Regions from separate parts of the Actinomadura sp. RB99 genome, predicted to be linked through region 2. Evidence: riboswitches for the same ligand, from Rfam matches in the RefSeq annotation. Region 2 holds a riboswitch; each other region holds the start of a gene.
What was found. Region 2 has a riboswitch for thiamine pyrophosphate ahead of thiO (glycine oxidase ThiO). Riboswitches for the same ligand answer to the same signal wherever they lie in the genome.
Positions count from the first base shown of each region.

Region 1: linked by a shared signal. The riboswitch ahead of thiC (phosphomethylpyrimidine synthase ThiC) and the one ahead of thiO (glycine oxidase ThiO) in region 2 are both predicted to bind thiamine pyrophosphate.
Region 3: linked by a shared signal. The riboswitch ahead of amrb99_RS01855 (cytosine permease) and the one ahead of thiO (glycine oxidase ThiO) in region 2 are both predicted to bind thiamine pyrophosphate.

Region 1 covers NZ_JABMCA010000091.1:10,339-16,634, forward strand. The annotation lists gene amrb99_RS43775 (sensor histidine kinase) at 1-530, opposite strand, end outside; gene gdhA (NADP-specific glutamate dehydrogenase) at 661-2,037, opposite strand; gene tsaA (tRNA (N6-threonylcarbamoyladenosine(37)-N6)-methyltransferase TrmO) at 2,115-2,537, opposite strand; TPP riboswitch at 2,628-2,741, shown strand; gene thiC (phosphomethylpyrimidine synthase ThiC) at 2,737-4,461, shown strand; gene amrb99_RS43795 (TetR/AcrR family transcriptional regulator) at 4,726-5,361, shown strand; gene amrb99_RS43800 (metallophosphoesterase) at 5,366-6,202, opposite strand.
Region 2 covers NZ_JABMCA010000037.1:70,292-76,587, forward strand. The annotation lists gene thiE (thiamine phosphate synthase) at 1-339, opposite strand, end outside; gene amrb99_RS28850 (Rv2175c family DNA-binding protein) at 429-812, opposite strand; gene amrb99_RS28855 (FAD-dependent oxidoreductase) at 882-2,117, opposite strand; TPP riboswitch at 2,224-2,337, shown strand; gene thiO (glycine oxidase ThiO) at 2,328-3,452, shown strand; gene thiS (sulfur carrier protein ThiS) at 3,518-3,718, shown strand; gene amrb99_RS28870 (thiazole synthase) at 3,722-4,519, shown strand; gene amrb99_RS28875 (EamA family transporter) at 4,680-5,657, shown strand; gene pknB (Stk1 family PASTA domain-containing Ser/Thr kinase) at 5,694-6,296, shown strand, end outside.
Region 3 covers NZ_JABMCA010000001.1:356,605-362,900, reverse strand. The annotation lists gene amrb99_RS01870 (DNA-formamidopyrimidine glycosylase family protein) at 1-439, shown strand, start outside; gene amrb99_RS01865 (SSI family serine proteinase inhibitor) at 515-976, opposite strand; gene amrb99_RS01860 (rhodanese-like domain-containing protein) at 1,023-1,358, shown strand; TPP riboswitch at 1,420-1,537, shown strand; gene amrb99_RS01855 (cytosine permease) at 1,530-2,900, shown strand; gene amrb99_RS01850 (PAS domain-containing protein) at 3,077-4,960, shown strand; gene amrb99_RS01845 (ATP-binding protein) at 5,359-5,904, shown strand; gene amrb99_RS01840 (arginine deiminase) at 6,058-6,296, opposite strand, start outside.

The DNA.
Region 1 (6,296 bases), on a different contig from region 2:
TCCTCGGCGACCCGGCGGCGCGCCTCCTCCTCGCGGGTGCGCTCGGCGCGCTCGGCCCGCTCGGTGATCGTGGCGAGCCGGGCGCGGTGCGACCGCCAGACCTGCACGGCGATCACCACCGACACCACGGCCTCGATCACCGCGATCTGCTCGCGGACGGAGCCGCCGCCCGCCCGCAGCGCCATCGTGATCACGCAGACGAACAGCAGCAGGCCGGCCACCGTCAGGACGGCGCGGACCCGGCGCCCGAACACCGCGTAGGCGAACAGCGCGATCACCTCGGCCGGGATCAGCGCGTGATGCTGGTACTGCAGCAGGTGGTACGGCAGCGTCAGGACGACCAGCACGACGAGCGCGAGCGCCGGGCGGCGCCGGATCACCGCGAGCGGCACGTGGGCGCCGGCCAGCAGGAGGACGCCCCAGGCGTCCAGCGGCCGCGTCCCCGGCCACGCGAGCGCGGCGGCGACGGCCGCGGCGGCCAGCAGCGTCGTCAGCAGGGCGTCTCGGGTCGCCGTGTCGGGCCGGGGCATCGTCACCACGTGCCCATCCTCCCCGACTCCGCGGCCGGCGCGCACCCGCCCCGCGGCGTGCCGCACCCCGGGGCCGCGTTCCCGCCGGTCCCGGGCGCGGCGCCGCCCGGGCGGCGCCCCGGGGCCGAGGTCAGATGAGGCCCTGGGCGAGCATCGCCTCGGCGACGCGCTCAAACCCCGCGATGTTGGCGCCCACCACGTAGTTCCCGGGCGCGCCGTAGCGCTCGGAGGTCTCGTCGCAGGTGTTGTGGATCCGCGTCATGATCTCCGCCAGCTCCGCCTCGGCCTTCGGGAACGTCCACATCTCGCGTCCCGCGTTCTGCCGCATCTCCAGGGCGCTGACGGCGACGCCGCCGGCGTTGGCGGCCTTGCCCGGGCCGAACGCGACGCCCGCCTCCTGCAGCACGTGGACCGCCTCGGGCGTGGTGGGCATGTTGGCGCCCTCGGAGACGGCCTTCACGCCGTTGCGGACCAGCACCCGCGCGGCCTGGGCGTCCAGCTCGTTCTGCGTCGCCGACGGCAGCGCGATGTCGGCCGGGACGTCCCAGACGCTGCCGCCCCGGACGAACCGGGCGGACGCGCCGCGCCGCTCGGCGTAGTCGGCGACCCGGCCCCGCTCGACCTCCTTGATCTGCTTGAGCAGTTCGAGGTCGATGCCCTTCTCGTCCACCACGTAGCCGCCCGAGTCGGACACCGTGATCACGTTGGCGCCGAGCTGCTGCGCCTTCTCGATGCTGTAGATCGCGACGTTGCCGGATCCGGACACGGTGACGGTCTGGCCGTCCAGCTCCTCGCCGCGCTTGCGGAGCATCTCGGCGGTGAACATCACGTTGCCGTAGCCGGTGGCCTCGGTCCGGCACGCCGACCCGCCCCAGGGCTGGCCCTTCCCGGTGAGGACGCCCGCCTCCCAGCGGTTGCTGATCCGCCGGTACTGGCCGAACAGGAAGCCGATCTCCCGGCCGCCGACGCCGATGTCCCCGGCCGGGACGTCGGTGTCGTCGCCGATGTGGCGGTGCAGCTCGGTCATGAACGACTGGCAGAACCGCATCACCTCGGCGTCCGAGCGGCCGCGCGGGTCGAAGTCGCTGCCGCCCTTGCCGCCGCCGATGCCGAGACCGGTCAGCGCGTTCTTGAAGATCTGCTCGAAGCCGAGGAACTTCACGATGCCGAGGTTCACCGACGGGTGGAAGCGCAGGCCGCCCTTGTACGGGCCGAGCGCGCTGTTGAACTCCACCCGGAAGCCGCGGTTGACATGCACCGCGCCGGAGTCGTCGGTCCACGGCACCCGGAAGACGATCTGCCGCTCGGGCTCGACGAGCCGCTCCAGCACCCCCTGGCCGGCGAGCTCGGGGCGGGCGGCGACGGCCGGTCCGAGCGACTCCAGCACCTCGTGGACGGCCTGGTGGAACTCCGGCTCCCCCGGGTCGCGGACGAGGACGCGCTCGTAGGCCTTGTCCAGCACGGTGTGCGTGCCGGTCGCGTTCTGCGGCCGGGGGGAAACGGGCATGCCGGGTCCTTCCTCAGACGGTGATCATGCCTCTCCACTTTAGGCGGTGGTCTGGACCACCGCGGAGCACGGGCCGGTCAAAGGCCGGTACCCCCCGCGAGAACGGGCTTGACGTCCAGCACCGGCGTGCCGTCGAGCGCCTCCAGGCCGCGGACGCGCACGCGCCGCCCGGTGACCTGGAGGATCTCCACGGGGTGCAGGCCGATCGGGTTCGGGCGGGCCGGGGAGCGGGTGGCGAACACGCCGGTCTCGGGGTTGCGCGGGTCGTCGCGCGGCCGGGTCCGCAGCACGTCCCGCGGAGCCAGGTGCAGCCAGGTGAGCACGATGATCCGGTCGCCGTCGCCGAGCCCCTCCAGGGCCGCCTGGTACGACGGCTCGAAGACCAGCCACGCGTCGGGGGCGCCCTCCGTCCCCTGCTTGGGCGCCTCGGCGCGGTCGCTGAGGGGGGACGACACGTGGCCGACGGGTGTGAGGGCGAAGTCATCGCGGATGTTCTCCATGCCCTGATCCTCCCAGCCCCGTCGCGCGGGCGCGTTCTACCCCGGCGGCGGTGGTTGCCGCAACGGGGGTGCGCCGGGTTACCGTCGAGCACGACAGATCGCGGGGGCCCGGCGAACCGGGCTGAGATAGCGGCTGGGACGGCCGCTGACCGCATGAACCTGACCGGGTAATGCCGGCGTAGGGAGAGATCGAGTCGTCATGACCGAATCCGTGGTTCCAGCTGCCCGCAAGACCTACCTCCAGGGTTCCCGCCCGGGGGTGCGCGTTCCCATGCGGGAGGTCCCGCTGACCAACGGCGACGTCGTCGTCCTGTACGACACGTCCGGGCCGTACACCGACCCCGACCACGAGACCGACGTCCGCAAGGGGCTGCCCGCGCTGCGGGAGGCGTGGATCGCCGAGCGCGGCGACACCGAGCCGTACGACGGGCGGGCGGCGCGCCCCGAGGACGACGGGCGCCGCTCCGCGCCCGCGGCCGACGGGCCGCTCCCCCGCAGGCCGCGCCGGGCGAGCGGCGGCGCGGTGACCCAGCGCGCCTACGCGCGGCGCGGGGAGATCACCGCCGAGATGGAGTTCGCGGCGCTGCGCGAGGGCGTGGCGCCGGAGTTCGTCCGCGACGAGCTGGCGGCGGGCCGGGCGGTGCTGCCCGCCAACGTCAACCACCCGGAGATCGAGCCGATGGTCATCGGCCGGAGCTTCCTGGTGAAGGTGAACGCCAACATCGGCAACTCGGCGGTGGCGTCCTCGATCGAGGACGAGGTCGAGAAGATGACGTGGGCGACCCGCTGGGGCGCCGACACGATCATGGACCTGTCGACGGGCCGGGACATCCACACCACCCGCGAGTGGATCCTGCGCAACTCGCCGGTGCCGGTCGGGACCGTCCCGCTGTACCAGGCGGTGGAGAAGGTCGGCGGCGACCCGGCGGAGCTGACCTGGGACGTCTTCCGCGACACCGTGATCGAGCAGGCCGAGCAGGGCGTCGACTACATGACCGTGCACGCGGGCGTGCTGCTGCGGTACGTGCCGCTGACGGCGCGGCGGAAGACCGGCATCGTCTCGCGCGGCGGGTCGATCATGGCGGCGTGGTGCCTGGCGCACCACGAGGAGAACTTCCTCTACACCCGCTTCCGCGAGCTGTGCGAGATCTTCGCGGCCTACGACGTCACCTGGTCGCTCGGCGACGGGCTGCGGCCCGGCTGCATCGCGGACGCCAACGACGAGGCGCAGTTCGCGGAGCTGCGCACGCAGGGCGAGCTCACCCGGATCGCCGCCGAGTTCGACAACCAGGTGATGAACGAGGGCCCGGGCCACGTCCCGATGCACAAGATCAAGGAGAACGTGGACCTGCAGCAGGAGTGGTGCGACGGCGCGCCGTTCTACACGCTGGGGCCGCTGACCACCGACATCGCGCCGGGCTACGACCACATCACCTCGGCGATCGGCGCCGCGATGATCGGCTGGCACGGCACCGCGATGCTCTGCTACGTCACGCCGAAGGAGCACCTCGGGCTGCCGGACCGCGACGACGTCAAGGCCGGCGTGATCGCCTACAAGATCGCGGCGCACGCCGCCGACCTGGCCAAGGGGCATCCGGGCGCGCAGGCGTGGGACGACGCGCTGTCGGACGCGCGGTTCGACTTCCGCTGGGAGGACCAGTTCGACCTGTCGCTGGACCCGGACACCGCGCGGGCGTTCCATGACGCGACGCTCCCGGCGGCGCCGGCGAAGACCGCGCACTTCTGCTCGATGTGCGGGCCGCACTTCTGCTCGATGAAGATCACCCGGGACGTCCGCCGGTACGCCGGCGAGCACGGACTGGCCGAGGAGGAGGCGCTCGCCGCCGGGATGCGGGAGAAGGCCGGGGAGTTCCGCGCCGGAGGCGGGCGCGTGTACCTGCCGCTGGCGCCCGGCGGTTCCTGACCGGGGACCGGGCCGGGAGACCGGTCACCGGCGCCCTCGGTGAGGGCGGCCCCCTTCCCTCACCGGAGCCCGCCGCGAACCGCGTGCCGCGGCGGGCTCCGGCCGCTCGGATCCCCCCTCGCGGGACACCGGCCGGGCGGACACGGCCGCCTGCCCGGGGTGGCGCGGCGCGCTGCGACTAGACTTCAGGGAACGTTCCAACACCGCGGACCGTCCCCCTGCACGCCGCGGTCGCGCACGCGTCAGGAAGGACCGGGGACCCAGGTGACCAGCGACGACACGCCGCGCACCCGTGCGCCGCGCGCGGACGTCCGCCGCAACCGCGCCCGGCTGCTCGCCGCTGCGCGCGAGATGTTCCTGCGCGACGGCGCGGGCGCCTCCCTGGAGGGCGTCGCCCGCCTGGCGGGCGTCGGCGTCGGGACGCTCTACCGCCACTTCCCCACCCGGCAGGACCTCCTGGAGGCGCTGCTCGCCGACGCCTACGACGCGCTCGCGGAGCGGGGCCGCGAGCTGCTGGAGTCGCCGGAGCCGGGGCGGGCGCTCCTCGCGTGGCTGGACGACTTCGTCGCCGCCGTGTCGGTGTTCCAGGGGACGGCCCCGTCCGTCCTGGTCTCCTTGCGCGGCGAGCGCTGCGAGGCGTTCCGGTCGTGCCGCGCCATGCGGGACGCGGGCGCTGCGCTGTTCGCGCGCGCGCAGGAGTACGGCGAGGCGCCCGCCGGGGCCGCGTTCCTGGACGTGCTGAAGCTCGCGGGCGGGATCGCGATGGCCGGCGAGCGGGAACCCGGCGCCGCCCGGCGGCTGCTTTCCCTCGCCGCGTCCGGCATCGTCCCCAGCGCCGCGCACGGCGAGAGCGGCGCCGCGCACGACGGGTCGGGCGGCGCGCCGGACCCGTCCGGCTGAGGCGTCAGTTCTCGGCGGGGACGGGGAGGACGCGGCGCGGCCCCTCCGGCCCGCCGCCCTTCGCGCGCCATTCGCGCGGGTAGCCGACCGACACCTCGATGTGCGGCACGCCGTCCGTCCAGATCGTCCGGGGGATGTGCAGGTGGCCGTACACGACGGCGACGGCGCCGAACCTGGAGTGCCATGACTCCGTGCGCTCGGTGCCGCACCACTGCGCGAACTCCGGGTACCAGAGCACGCGGGTGGGTTCGCGGACGAGCGGCCAGTGGTTGACCAGCACGGTCCGGGTGCCGGGCGCGAGGGCCGCGAGCCGCTCCTCGGTGTAGGCGATCCGGGCGTCGCACCAGGCGTCCCGGGTGAGGTGCGGGTCCGGGTGCAGGTAGACCTCGTCGGTGCAGACGACGCCGGAGTCGTGCGCGATCTTCAGCGCCTCCTCCTTGGTGGACGCGCCGTCCGGCCGGAACGTGTAGTCGTACAGCAGGAAGAGCGGGGCGACCGTGACCGGGCCGTCCGCGCCGTCCCAGACCGGGTACGGGTCCTCGGGCGTGAGCACGCCGAGCCCGCGGCACATGTCGACGAGCCGCCGGTAGCGGGCCTCGCCGCGCAGGGCCACCGGGTCGTCCTTGACCGTCCAGAGCTCGTGGTTGCCGGGGACCCACAGCACGCGGTCCCACCGCCCGGCCAGCACGCCGAGCGCCCACTCGACGTCGGCGAACCGCTCCGCGACGTCGCCCGCCACGATCAGCCAGTCGCCCGGCGCCGCGGGCTCCAGCGCCTCGACGAAGGCGCGGTTCTCGGGGAACCCGACGTGCAGGTCGCTGATCGCGTACACACCGCTCATGCCGTGATCGTAAGCGCAAACCGGGCGCGGCCCGCGCCCGGCGGGCGGGCGCGGGCCGCGGCCGGGGCGGGGATCGCCGTGCCCGGCCGTGCTT
Region 2 (6,296 bases):
GACGATCTCGCGGGCGGCCGGCACCGGCAGGTCGTCCTGCCCGAGGTGCAGCACGTCGGCGCCGACCGCGCGGGCGACGTCGGCGCGGTCGTTGACCGCCAGCAGCGCCCCGTGCCGCTCGCACGCCGCCCGGAACACCTCCAGGTAGGCCATCTCCTGCCGGGCCTCCAGGCCCTTCTGGCGCAGCTGGACGATGTCGACGCCGTTGCCGAGCGCCGCGTCCAGGAACGCGGGAAGGTCCCCCTGCCGCTCCCTCGCGTCCGTGCAGAGGTAGAGGCGGGCGCGGCTGAGCCGGGCGCGCAGCGCCACGGCCCGTTCGGTCGGGATGTGCCTGGACACGGTGGGGGCGGTTTCCTTTCGGTGGGCATGCGGCGCGGGGCCACGCGCGGCGGCGTGACCCCGCGGCCGGTCCGCTCGGTCGGTTCGGGTCAGAATGCCAGGGCCTGGGCGCGTCGCCGCACCTCGGTCCCCCGGTTCTCGCTGAGCGCCTGGACGGGCGTGCCGGGCAGCGTGTCGTCGGCGGTGAACAGCCAGCGGAGGGTCTCGACCTCGTCGAAGCCGGCGTCCGACAGCAGCGTCAGGGTGCCGGACAGGCCCTTGATGACCTGGCCCTCCCGGATGAACGCCGCCGGCACCATCGGCTCGCCGTCGCGGCGGACCGACAGCAGCTTGCGCTCGCTGATGAGCTGCTTGATCCGGCTGGTCTTGATGCCGAGCCGCTCCGCCGCCTCCCGGAGGGAGAGCCAGTCGCCGGCGAGGGCGTCGGTGCGGGGGTCCAGTGCGCTGTCAACGGTTGCGTGCGTCTGGGTCACGCCCCCTTGCTACCACGCCTTCGGAAGCCTCAAACCCACCCGGCCGCCGTTACCGGCGGTCGGGTTCCGCTACCGGCGAACGGCCTGGCGGACGGGCACGTCCGGGTCCGCGATCGCCTCCGGATCCACCGGCGTCCCGGCCGCGATCACCCGCCTGGCCTGCACCAGGTCGCGTGGGCTGTCCACGGTCAGGATCGCGTCGAGCCGGTCGCCGGTCAGCCACGCCACCGCCCACTTGCGGCCGGACGGGTCGCCGCGGTGGACGAGCCGCTCGGACCGCGCGTGGTGCCCGGCGTACTGCACCATCCGGCCGAACTGCTCGGACCAGAAGTAGGGGGCGGCGTCGTAGACCGCGTCCTGGCCGAGCAGGGCCGCCGCGGCGACGTCGGGGGCGTTGAGGGCGGTGTCCCAGTGCTCGACGAGGAGCCGCCTGCCGTACCGGTCCGACCACCAGGCGGCGCAGTCGCCGACCGCGACGACGTCGGTGCGGACGGTGCCGGCCTCGTCGTCCGCCACGGCCCGGAACGAGCCGTCGGTGACGACGCCGCGCTCCAGCAGCAGGCCGGAGCCCTCCAGCCAGCCGAGCGCGGGCCGGACGCCGATCCCGACGACGACCTCGTCGGCGGCGATCCGCTCGCCGCCGCCGGGGCCGGCGAGGGCGAGGCCGCCGTGCTCGACCGCGGCGACCTTGACGCCGGTGCGCAGCTCGACGCCCGCCTCGGCGTACCAGGGGATGGTGAGCGCGCCGATCTCCTGGCCGAGCGCGACGGCGAGCGGGGTGTCGGCGGCCTCGACGACGGTGACGGCGCAGCCCTTCTTCGCGGCGGTGGTGGCGACCTCGGCGCCGATCCAGCCCGCGCCGACGATCACGATCCGGGCGCCCTCGGTGAGGCGTCCGCGCAGGTCGCGGGAGTCGTCGATGGTGCGCAGGACGTGCTGGCGGCCGTCGCCGGGCAGCGTGACGGGCTCGGCGCCGGTGGCGATGACCAGGCCGTCGAAGGGCAGGTCGCCGGCGGTGGTCGCGACGGTGCCGCCGCCCCGGCCGTCACCTCCCGGCGCGTCGAGGCGCAGCGCGGTGGCGCGCTCGCCGAGCAGCAGCTCGCAGCGGAGCGCGTCCCAGTCGGCGTCCACGGTGGTGTCGTCGGAGTCGCCCGCCAGCACCGCCTTGGACAGCGGCGGCCGGTCGTACGGCATGTGCCGCTCCGCCGAGACGAGGGTCAGCTCGCCCTCGTACCCCTTGCTCCTCAGTGCCTCGGCGGCCCGCACGCCCGCCAGCCCGCCGCCCACGACGATGACCCTGTTCATGGGCGCCCACCCTAACCGGGGCCGCCGGAGCGCTTTTGGACGGGTGTCCAGACAGGTGCATTCGGGGTGTTGGCCGTATGGTGGGGCATAGCGGCACGTGCACAACACAACAGAGCGCGGGAGTCCGGTGCGACCGGGCTGAGAGGGCGGCTGAGCGGGCCGCCGACCGCCACGACCTGATCCGGATCATGCCGGCGAAGGGAGCGCGCATTGCGGATCGTGATCATCGGGGCCGGGGTCATCGGCCTGGCCACCGCCTGGCGGGCCGCGCAGGGCGGCGCCGCCGTCACCCTGGTCGACCCGGCGCCCGCGAGCGGCGCCTCGTCGGTCGCCGCGGGCATGCTGACCCCCGTCAGCGAGCTGAGCTACGGCGAGGAGCCGCTGCTGCGGCTCGGCCTCGCCTCCCGCGACCGCTACGGCGCGTTCGCCGCCGAGCTGGCCGAGGCCACCGGCCTGGACACCGGCTACCGCGACGACGGGACCCTCCAGGTCGCGTTCGACGCCGACGACCTGAAGCTCCTGGACGACCTGCGCGCCTTCCAGGAGAGCCTCGGCATCCCCGTCGAGGCCCTCACCGGCCGCGAGTGCCGCAGGGCCGAGCCGATGCTGGCGCCCGGCGTGCGCGGCGGCCTGCTCGCGCCCGAGGACGGCTCGGTCGACCCGCGCCGGCTCGCCCCGGCGCTGCTGGCGGCGGGCGAGCGGCTGGGCGTCCGGCTGGTGCGGCGGCGCGCGGAGGGCCTGCTGGTCGAGCGCGACGCGGCCGCCGGGGTCCGGCTGGACGACGGCGCCGAGATCCGCGCGGACCGGGTGCTGCTGGCCGCCGGGCCCTGGTCGGGCGACCTGGCGGGCCTGCCCGCCGGGACCGTTCCACCCGTCCGCCCCGTCAAGGGCCAGGTGATCAGGCTCCGCACGCCGGTGCCGTTCCTGCGGCGCACCACCCGCGGCCTGGTGAAGGGCTCGTCGGTCTACCTGGTGCCGCGCGCGGACGGCGAGATCGTCATCGGCGCCACGCAGGAGGAGCTGGGCTTCGACACGCGGGTCACCGCGGGCGGCCTGTGGGAGCTGCTGCGGGACGCCCGCGAGCTGCTGCCCGGCCTCACCGAGCTGGAGTTCGCCGAGGTCACCGCGGGCCTGCGGCCCGGTTCCCCGGACAACGCCCCGCTGATGGGCCCCACCGCGCTGCCCGGCCTCTACCTCGGCACCGGCCACTTCCGCAACGGCATCCTGCTGGCGCCGGTCAGCGCCGACGCCCTCGCGGCGATGCTGCTGGACGGCCCCGTGCCCGAGGTGGCCGCCCCGTTCTCCCCCGCCCGCTTCTCCCCCGGACCGCAGTGAGGAAGGCCGCGCAGTGATGCGGGCCGCAGTGACGAAGGTCGTGCAGTGATGAAGGTCGTGCAGTGATGAGGATCATCGTGAACGGAGAGCCGCGCGAGCTGCCGGACGGCGCGTCCGTGGCGCAGGCGGTCGCGGCCGTCACCACCGCCGCGTCCGGCGTGGCGGCCGCGCTGAACGACGAGGTCGTCCGGCGCTCGGCGTGGGAGGCGACGACGCTGCGCGAGGCGGACCGCCTCGAGGTGCTGACCGCGGTGCAGGGAGGCTGACCGGTGACACGGGACACGACGAACGACGCCGCCGCCGACGCCCTGGTGATCGCCGGCGAGGAGATCGGCTCCCGGTTGATCATGGGCACCGGCGGGGCGCCGAGCATGCACGTGCTGCGCGAGGCGCTGACCGCGTCGGGGACGGCGCTCACCACGGTCGCGATGCGGCGGGTGGACCCGTCGGCGCGCGGCTCGGTGCTGGACGTCCTGGGCGAGTGCGGCATCCGGGTGCTGCCGAACACCGCGGGCTGCTTCACCGCGGGCGAGGCCGTGCTGACCGCGAAGATGGCGCGCGAGGCGCTCGGCACGAACTGGGTCAAGCTGGAGGTGATCGCGGACGAGCGGACGCTGCTGCCGGACCCGATCGAGCTGGTGGAGGCCGCCGAGCAGCTCGTCGACGACGGCTTCGTCGTCCTGCCCTACACCAACGACGACCCCGTGCTCGCGCACCGGCTGGAGCAGCTCGGCTGCGCGGCGGTGATGCCGCTGGGCTCGCCGATCGGGTCGGGGCTCGGCATCCGCAACCCGCACAACATCGAGCTGATCGTCGAGCGGGCGGAGGTCCCGGTGATCCTGGACGCGGGGCTCGGCACCGCGTCCGACGCCGCGCTGGCGATGGAGCTCGGCTGCGACGCGGTGCTGCTGGCGACCGCCGTCACCCGCGCGCAGTCGCCCGCCCGGATGGCCGCGGCGATGCGGCACGCCGTCGAGGCCGGGCGGCTCGCCCGGCTGGCGGGCCGTATCCCCAAGCGCCGCTACGCCCAGGCGTCCTCGCCGTTCGAGGGCCTCGCGTCGTCCTGAGAGCTCATTGAAGCCGAGCTAAAGCTTCGGCTGTAGAAATATTCGCTGGACCTGAACGGTGGACGTCCACAGACTGAAGGGCGTCCACCGGACGGGCCGCCCGCAACCGCGCCGCACCCTTCGGTGTTCATGGAAGCGTCCCGAACCTAAGGTGCGTCACATGCAACAGGGCAATGCCCCGCAAGCGGGCGTCGACCGGCTCGCCGTCGCGGCGGCGGCCGTCACGGTCGTGCTGTGGGCCTCGGCGTTCGTCGCGATCCGCAGCGCAGGCGCGGAGTACGGCCCCGGCGCGCTGGCCCTCGGCCGGCTCCTCTCCGGGACCGTCGTGCTCGCCGTCATCTGCCTGGTGCGCCGCGAGGGCCTGCCGCCGAGGGGCGCCTGGCCCGGCATCGCCGCGGCGGGCGTGCTGTGGTTCGGCGCCTACATGGTCGCGCTGAACTGGGGCGAGCGCCTCGTGGACGCCGGCACGGCGGCCCTCGTGGTCAACATCGGCCCGATCCTCATCGCGCTGCTCGGCGGCTGGCTGCTGAAGGAGGGCTTCGCGCCGCGGCTGCTGGCCGGCATGGCGGTGTCGTTCGCGGGCGCCGCGATCGTCGGGCTGTCGATGTCGGGCGACGGGGGCTCGTCGGTCGGCGGCGTGCTGCTGTGCCTCGTCGCCGCCGTGACGTACGCGTTCGGCGTCGTCAGCCAGAAGCCGGCGCTGCGGCACGCGACGCCGCTGCAGTTCACCACCTGGGCCTGCGCGATCGGCGCGGTCGTCTGCCTGCCGTTCGCGCCGCAGCTGGTCTCGCAGGCCGCCGACGCCCCGGCCGCCGCCACCCTGAACATGGTGTACCTCGGCGTCTTCCCGACCGCGATCGCCTTCACCACCTGGGGCTACGCGCTGGCCCGGACGTCCGCCGGGAAGATGGGCGCCACCACCTACGCCGCGCCCGCGCTCGTGGTCGCGATGTCGTGGCTGTTCCTCGACGAGGTCCCCGGCCTGATCACGCTCGGCGGCGGCGCCCTGTGCCTCGCCGGCGTCGCCGTCTCCCGAAGCACCCGCGGCCTGCGCCGCGGCCGCCCGGCCGCCGCCGCGGCGGACCCGCCCGCGCCCGCGTCCGACCCGCGGCTCATCGATGCTCATACTCACGACTGATGAGAACATCCGTCATTCGCCCGTAAACTCGCCTCGATGGACACGTCGGTTGCAGATCCACTCGTCGGGCAGGTGCTCGACGGGCGCTACCGCATTGAGTCCCGGATCGCGCGCGGCGGCATGGCCACCGTGTACGTGGCCCGCGACCTCCGGCTGGACCGCACGATCGCGATCAAGGTGATGCACGCCGGGCTCGCCTCCGACGAGGACTTCGTCGCCCGCTTCATCGGCGAGGCCAAGGCCGCCGCGGCGCTCTCGCACCCCAACGTCGTCGCCGTGTACGACCAGCGCTCCGACGGCGAGCACGTCTTCCTGGTGATGGAGTACGTCCCGGGCCGGACGCTGCGCGACGCGCTCACCGAGCTCGGCCGGCTCGGCCCGCGCGCCGCCCTGGAGATCATGCAGCCCGTCCTCGCGGCGCTCGGCGCCGCGCACCGGGCCGGCCTCGTGCACCGCGACGTCAAGCCGGAGAACGTGCTGATCTGCGAGGACGGCACCATCAAGGTCGCCGACTTCGGCCTCGCCCGCGCGGAGAGCGCGAGCAAGATGACCAAGACCGGCATGATCATCGGCACGGTCGGCTACCTCGCGCCCGAGCAGGTGCTGCAGGGCACCGCCGACGTCCGCTCCGACGTCTAC
Region 3 (6,296 bases), on a different contig from region 2:
GGACGAGTCGTTCACCGCCGGCCGGCTGCGCGAGATCGTCGCGGGCAAGCGCACGCAGATCAAGGGGCTGCTCCGCGACCAGAGCGTCATCGCCGGCATCGGCAACGCCTACTCCGACGAGGTGCTGCACGTGGCGAAGATGTCCCCGTTCAAGATCGCCGCGACGCTCACCGACGACGACATCGCGGTCCTGCACGAGGCGATCGTGACGACCCTCCGCGACGCGGTGGAGCGCTCGCGCGGCCTCGAAGCGCAGGACCTCAAGGGCGAGAAGAAGACCGGCCTGCGCGTGCACGGCCGCAAGGGCGAGAAATGCCCGGTGTGCGGCGACACGATCCGCGAGGTGTCGTTCGCCGACTCGGCCCTCCAGTACTGCCCCACCTGCCAGACCGGCGGCAAGCCCCTGGCCGACCGCCGCCTCTCCCGCCTCCTCAAGTAGCCCGCGGCGGGCGGGGCGGCCGGTCTTGGACTCGGCCGACCTCGGAAGCTCGGAAACCCGGCCGGCTTCGGGGGCTCAGCGGACCTTGGGGACGGGGCCGAAGACGGGGGCGATCTCGCTCCAGCGGTGCAGCTGGCAGCCGTCGTTGCGCTTGAAGGTCGTGTCGACGGGCTTGCCCCGCCAGGTGCCCTTCACCGTGGCGACCTCCGGGCCGCCGTAGATGTCGGTGCACATCCGGTCCTTGGGGACGGGCGCGAACGGGTCCTTGACCTTGGTGAGGGCGGCGCAGGCGTCGGCGGCCTTCGGGTGGTCGCCGCCGGCCGGGTCGCAGGTCAGCCTGTAGGTCGTGGCGGGAGCCTGGGCCGACGCCTTGACCTGGATGGTGAGGCTGTCGGCCGAGGGGCCCGAGGGCCGTACCGTGGTGGTGCCCGAGGGCCGCTCGGCGGGAAGGGTCTTGACGTGTTCGTCGCCGCAGGCGGCCAGTGAGAAGATCATGGCGAGCCCGGACGAGGCGAGGATGAGCGTCCGATACCGCATGCGTGATTCGACGCGGGGGGGCTTCGCGCGGTTCCATGGGGGTGTGATGATTTTCGGGGACGAGGTTCCGGCGGTGGTCGCCGCCGACGTTCCGCAGGGCGGTTACCTGCTCGACGTGCGCGAACAGAGCGAGTGGGACGCGGGGCACGCGCCCGACGCCGTCCACATTCCGATGGGGCAGCTGGGCGACCGGGCCGGGGAGATCCCGCGGGACCGCGAGATCTTCGTGATCTGCCGGTCGGGGGCGCGGTCGGCGCAGGTGACGGTGGCGCTGAACCAGGCGGGCTGGCTGGCGAAGAACGTGGACGGCGGGATGAAGGGCTGGGCCGAGGCGGGCCGCCCGATGGAGAACGGCGGGGACGGCGAGCCCTACGTGGCCTGACCGCCCTCCGGGAAATACGCCCCCTTTGTAGGGGTTGCGGGCGGTTGTACGATCGGTGCCGACCGATAACCGCGGGAGCTCGGGCCATGAGCCGGGCTGAGAGGGCGGCCTTCCTGGCGTCGCCGACCGCATGAACCTGTCCGGGTAATGCCGGCGTAGGGAGCGTGTCCCGTGACGTCCGACGTCGAGAAGACCCTCGCGCACGAGAGCCCGCGCAACGAGGTCCCGTACACCCTCGACGAGCCCGCCCCGAAGGTGCTCGGCTTCTGGGACCAGAGCGCGTTCTGGGCGAACCTCGGGGTCAGCCTGCTGGCCTTCTCCGGCGCCTACACCGTCCTCGCGCCCGATGCCGCCGGGACGCCGACGCTGGCGATCGCGGCGGGCATCGTCGCGATGATCGTCGGCACCGTGCTGGGCGGGCTGATGCTCGGCCTGGCCGCCGCGCCGGGCGCGCGGACGGGCCAGCCGGCGATGGTGCTGCTGCGCGGCCTGTTCGGCGCGCGGCTGTCGTACGTGCCGACGGTGCTGAACATCGCGCAGCTGATCGGCTGGGGCACGTTCGAGCTGATCGTGATCGCGGACGCGGCGCGCGAGCTGTGGGACGGGGTGCCCCGCTGGGGGTACGTCGTCGCGGCCGGGGTGCTCACGACCGTGCTGACGATCTGGCCGCTCGGGTCGGTGCGGCTGCTGCGCCGGTACGTGACGGTCGCGGTGATCGTCGCGCTCGCCTACTTCTACGTGCAGCTCGTCCGGCAGCCGCTGCCGGACCTGAACCACGGGTCGTGGCACGGGTTCTGGATCGGCGCGGACGCGGCGCTGGCGGTGTCGATCTCGTGGGTGCCGGTCGCCGCCGACTACACCCGGCACGCGAAGAGCGCGCGCGGGGCGTTCGGCGCGGCGTCGGTCGGGTACTCGGTCACGCAGATCGTCGCGTACGTGCTGGGGCTGCTGGCCCTGGCGCTCGTGGGCGGCGACACGGGCAAGGTGTTCGACCCGTTCCTGCACGTCGCGCTGGGCGCGGTGTTCTTCGCGGTGTTCGTGCTCCGGGAGGCCGACCAGTCGTTCGCGAACGTGTACTCCACCGCCGTGTCGATCCAGAACCTGGTGCCGCGCGCCGACCGCCGCGTCCTGTCGGTCGCGCTCGGCGCGGGGATCACCGTGCTGGCGCTGGTGCTGGACATCAACGACTACGCGGGCTTCCTGTCGCTGATCGGGTCGGTGTTCGTGCCGATGCTGGGCGTGCTCGCGGCGGACTTCTTCCTGGGCCGGGGCCGCGCCGGCGGCTGGGACGCGAGCCGCGCCGCGCCGTCCCGGTGGAGCATGATCGCGGCCTGGGTGGTCGGCATCGTCGCCTACCAGCTGATCAACTCCGGGACGATCGGCTGGTGGACGGACCTGTGGCAGCACGTGCGGGACGCGCTGCACTTCACCCCGCAGAGCTGGATGAGCGCGTCGCTGCTCTCCTTCCTCGTCGCGGCCGCCGCGACGCTCCTGATCGGCCGGACGGGCGCCGCCCGCCGGCCCGGTATTACCCGGCGGTAGGGTTGCCGGAGCCGCGCGCCGACGGATGCGCCGCGCCCCGCCGGAAAGGCACGACGGAGATGGCCGATCCCGAGGTCCCCGGGCCCCTGAAGTGGCGTTCCTCCCTTCGCGGGGGTCGCCTGGTGGGAACTTTTCGGCGCCGGTTGCCCGGCGCCGCACCGGGCTCCGGTGGCACGATGACAGGCGTGCAGCACGTCCACGACCCGATCGCGCGCGCCGTCATCGAGAGCGCCGCCGACGCGATCGTGGCCGTCGACCAGAAGCACCGCGTCACCGTGTGGAACCCGGCCGCCGAGCGGATGTTCGGCTGGAGCGCCGAGGAGATGGTCGGGCGCGTCCCGCCGATCGTCCCGGACGAGCTGAAGGCCGAGCACAACGCCGTCCAGGAGCGGCTGCTCACCCGGCGCGCCGGCGAGGGCGAGTCCGAGAAGGAGGGCGGGCAGATCTCGATCGCGACCCGCCGGTTCCACCGGGACGGCCGGCTGATCGACGTGCGGATCGACACGAGCCTGCTGAAGGACCCGGCCGGCACCCCGCTCGGCTGGGTCGGGGTGTACCACCCGGCGGAGGACGACGAGATCGTCCAGCACCACATGACGGAGCGGGCCCGGCTCGTCCGGCGGCTGAACGACATCGTCGCCGACCTGAACGCCGAACTGGACCTCGCCGTCGTGCTCGACCGGATCACGACCGCGCTGATCGAGCTGACCGGCGCGGACGCGGGCGGGTTCGTCCGGATCGAGGGGCAGCGGCTGCGGCTGGTCAGCACGTCGGGCCTGCCCGAGCACCTGCGCGGGACGACCGCCGAGCTGCGCCCGAGCCTGGTCGGGGAGCTGCTGCGGTCCGGCAAGACGGTCAAGCTCGCGACCGGCGAGCAGCGGCTCGGCGACCTGGTCTGGTCCGAGCTGCCCGGCCTGCACACCGTCGCGCTCGGCCTGTCCTACCTGCAGAACCGCCCGTACGGGGCGCTGTACGCGCTGTTCTCCGGACGCAAGATCGGGCACACCGAGCTGGAGCTGCTGGAGCTGCTCGCCGGGCACGCCGGCGTGGCGGTCGGCAACGCCGTCGCGTACGCGGAGGTCGTCCGGCAGCGGGCGCACGAGCGCGCGGTGATCGACTCCAGCGCGGACGGCATCGCGGTGCTCGACCACGACCTCGTCGTCCGGCAGTGGAACCCGGCCGCGCACGCCCTCACCGGGGTCCCGCCGGAGGACGCGATCGGCCGGCCGCTGCCGTTCGACATGCCCGCGCTCGGCGAGATGCTGACGTTCCCGCTGGAGTCGGGCGTCTGGCTGAACGTGCTGGCCGCGGAGATCGAGGAGACCGGCGAGCTGGTCGTCGACTTCCGCGACGTGACGGAGGCCAAGGCCCTGGAGGAGGCGAAGGACCTGTTCCTCGCCACCACCAGCCACGAGCTGCGCACCCCGATCACGGTCGTGCAGGGGTTCGCGTCGACGCTGGTCAACCGGTGGGACGAGCTGACCGACGCCGACCGCCGCGCCGCCGTCGCGACGATCGCCGAGCGCGCCCAGTCGCTCGGCCGGCTGGTGGAGCACCTGCTGCTCGGCTCCCGCGCGGGCGCCGACGAGCTGGCCGTGACGGTCGAGCCGTTCGACCTGACCCGGGTCCTGGAGGGCGTCGTCGCGGGGTTCCGGTCGCTGTCGCCGCTGCACCGGGTGGAGCTGGAGATCGAGCCGGGCCTGCCGCGCTGCCGGGGCGACGCGATGGCGACCGACATCGTGCTCGGGCAGCTGCTGGAGAACGCGTTCAAGTACAGCCCGGACGGCGGGACGGTCCGGGTCCGCGCGAAGGCTAGCCCGGCGGGGATCGCGGTGGCGGTCGAGGACGAGGGGATCGGCATCCGGCCGGGCGACCACGAGCGGATCTTCGAGCGGTTCGTGCAGGGCGAGGCGGGGGACCGGCGCCGGTTCGGCGGCATCGGCCTCGGGCTCTACATCGTGAAGCGGCTGACCGAGGCGCAGGGCGGGACGATCTCGGCGCACCCCGGCACGGGCGACAAGCCGGGCACCTGCATGCGGCTGGTCCTGCCGGCCGAATGACCGCCCGGTCGGTCACTTACCGTGAGGACAGCGCTCCGGCTGCGGCCGGGTGAGTCCGATGTGGCCCGCGGTTTGAGCGATCTTGGCCGGTGGCAGTGTTGCCCCGTGCGGGAAAGTACGGTGGCCACCGGGTGTGACGGACGAAACGCGCGCGCGAGGAGTAACCCGTCCTCCGGCTGGATAGATCCATGGATGGTCGCCGTAGGTGACGGGATCGCCGTCCCGCACCGGGCTCCGACGCCGCGTACGGGGGTGATCACCGTGACCGAACGGCCGGTGACTCGTTGTGCAGGTGGCAAACTGAATCGCTCAGGTTTCCGGCCCAGGCCATCAGGGCATTTCGGTCGTACCGGAAGAGCGGCGACGGGACTGGTCCGAGACAGCGGAACCACGGGGAGGTGAGGGCGTCGAGCGTCGTACTGCTGCCACACGCGCCGTCCAGCGTCGCGGTCGCCCGCAAGCGCCTCAGCTCCGAGCTGGCCGCCTCGGGGGTCTACGAGTCGGTCGTCGACGATGCCAGCGTCATCGTCAGCGAGCTGATCAGCAACGCCCTGCGGCACGCCAGGCCGCTGCCCTCCGGGCAGGTCCGGGTCTGCTGGCTGTGCCGGGGCGACGTCCTGGAACTGGAGGTCAGCGACGGGGGCGCGATGACCGAGCCGCGCCGCGGCCCGGGCACGCTGTCCTCGCTCGGCGGCCGCGGGCTCGGCATCGTCGAGGCCCTGTCGGAGGGCTGGGGCGTCCGGCACGAGGACGGCGCCACCACCGTGTGGGCCGTGCTGCGCACGCCGCGCTCGAACGGCGGTGAGGACGCGGTCTCGCCCGCGCACTCCGACACCGTCGTGCCCGACCTCGCCGACTTTCCGGACCTCATGGACGAACCAGACGAAGGCTTCTACAACGGAACGAGGAATGAGGTGGCCCCAAGTAGGGCATACCCCGCCTAGAAGGACCACTGCCGCACCTTGTATGGTCCTCAACAAGCTCGGGCGCTGTCGTGCCCCCGTCGACACCGCCCGAGCGTCCAACGTGGGAAAGGCCCCGGCATCGCCGGGGCCTTTCGTCGTCCGGAGGAGCCCCCCGTCACGGGGGCTCCGTCGTCAGGGGGCGTCGCGGAGGATCGGGCAGGACATGCAGCGCGGGCCGCCCCGCCCGGTGCCGAGCTCGCTGCCGCTGATCCGGATGACCTCGATCCCCGACGCCTCCAGCTGCGCGTTCGTCTCGATGTTGCGTTCGTACGCCACGCACAGCCGGGGCGCGACCGCGAGCGTGTTGTTCCCGTCGTCCCACTGCTCCCGCTCGGCGGTCACCGGGTCCAGACCGGTGTCGATCACCTTCA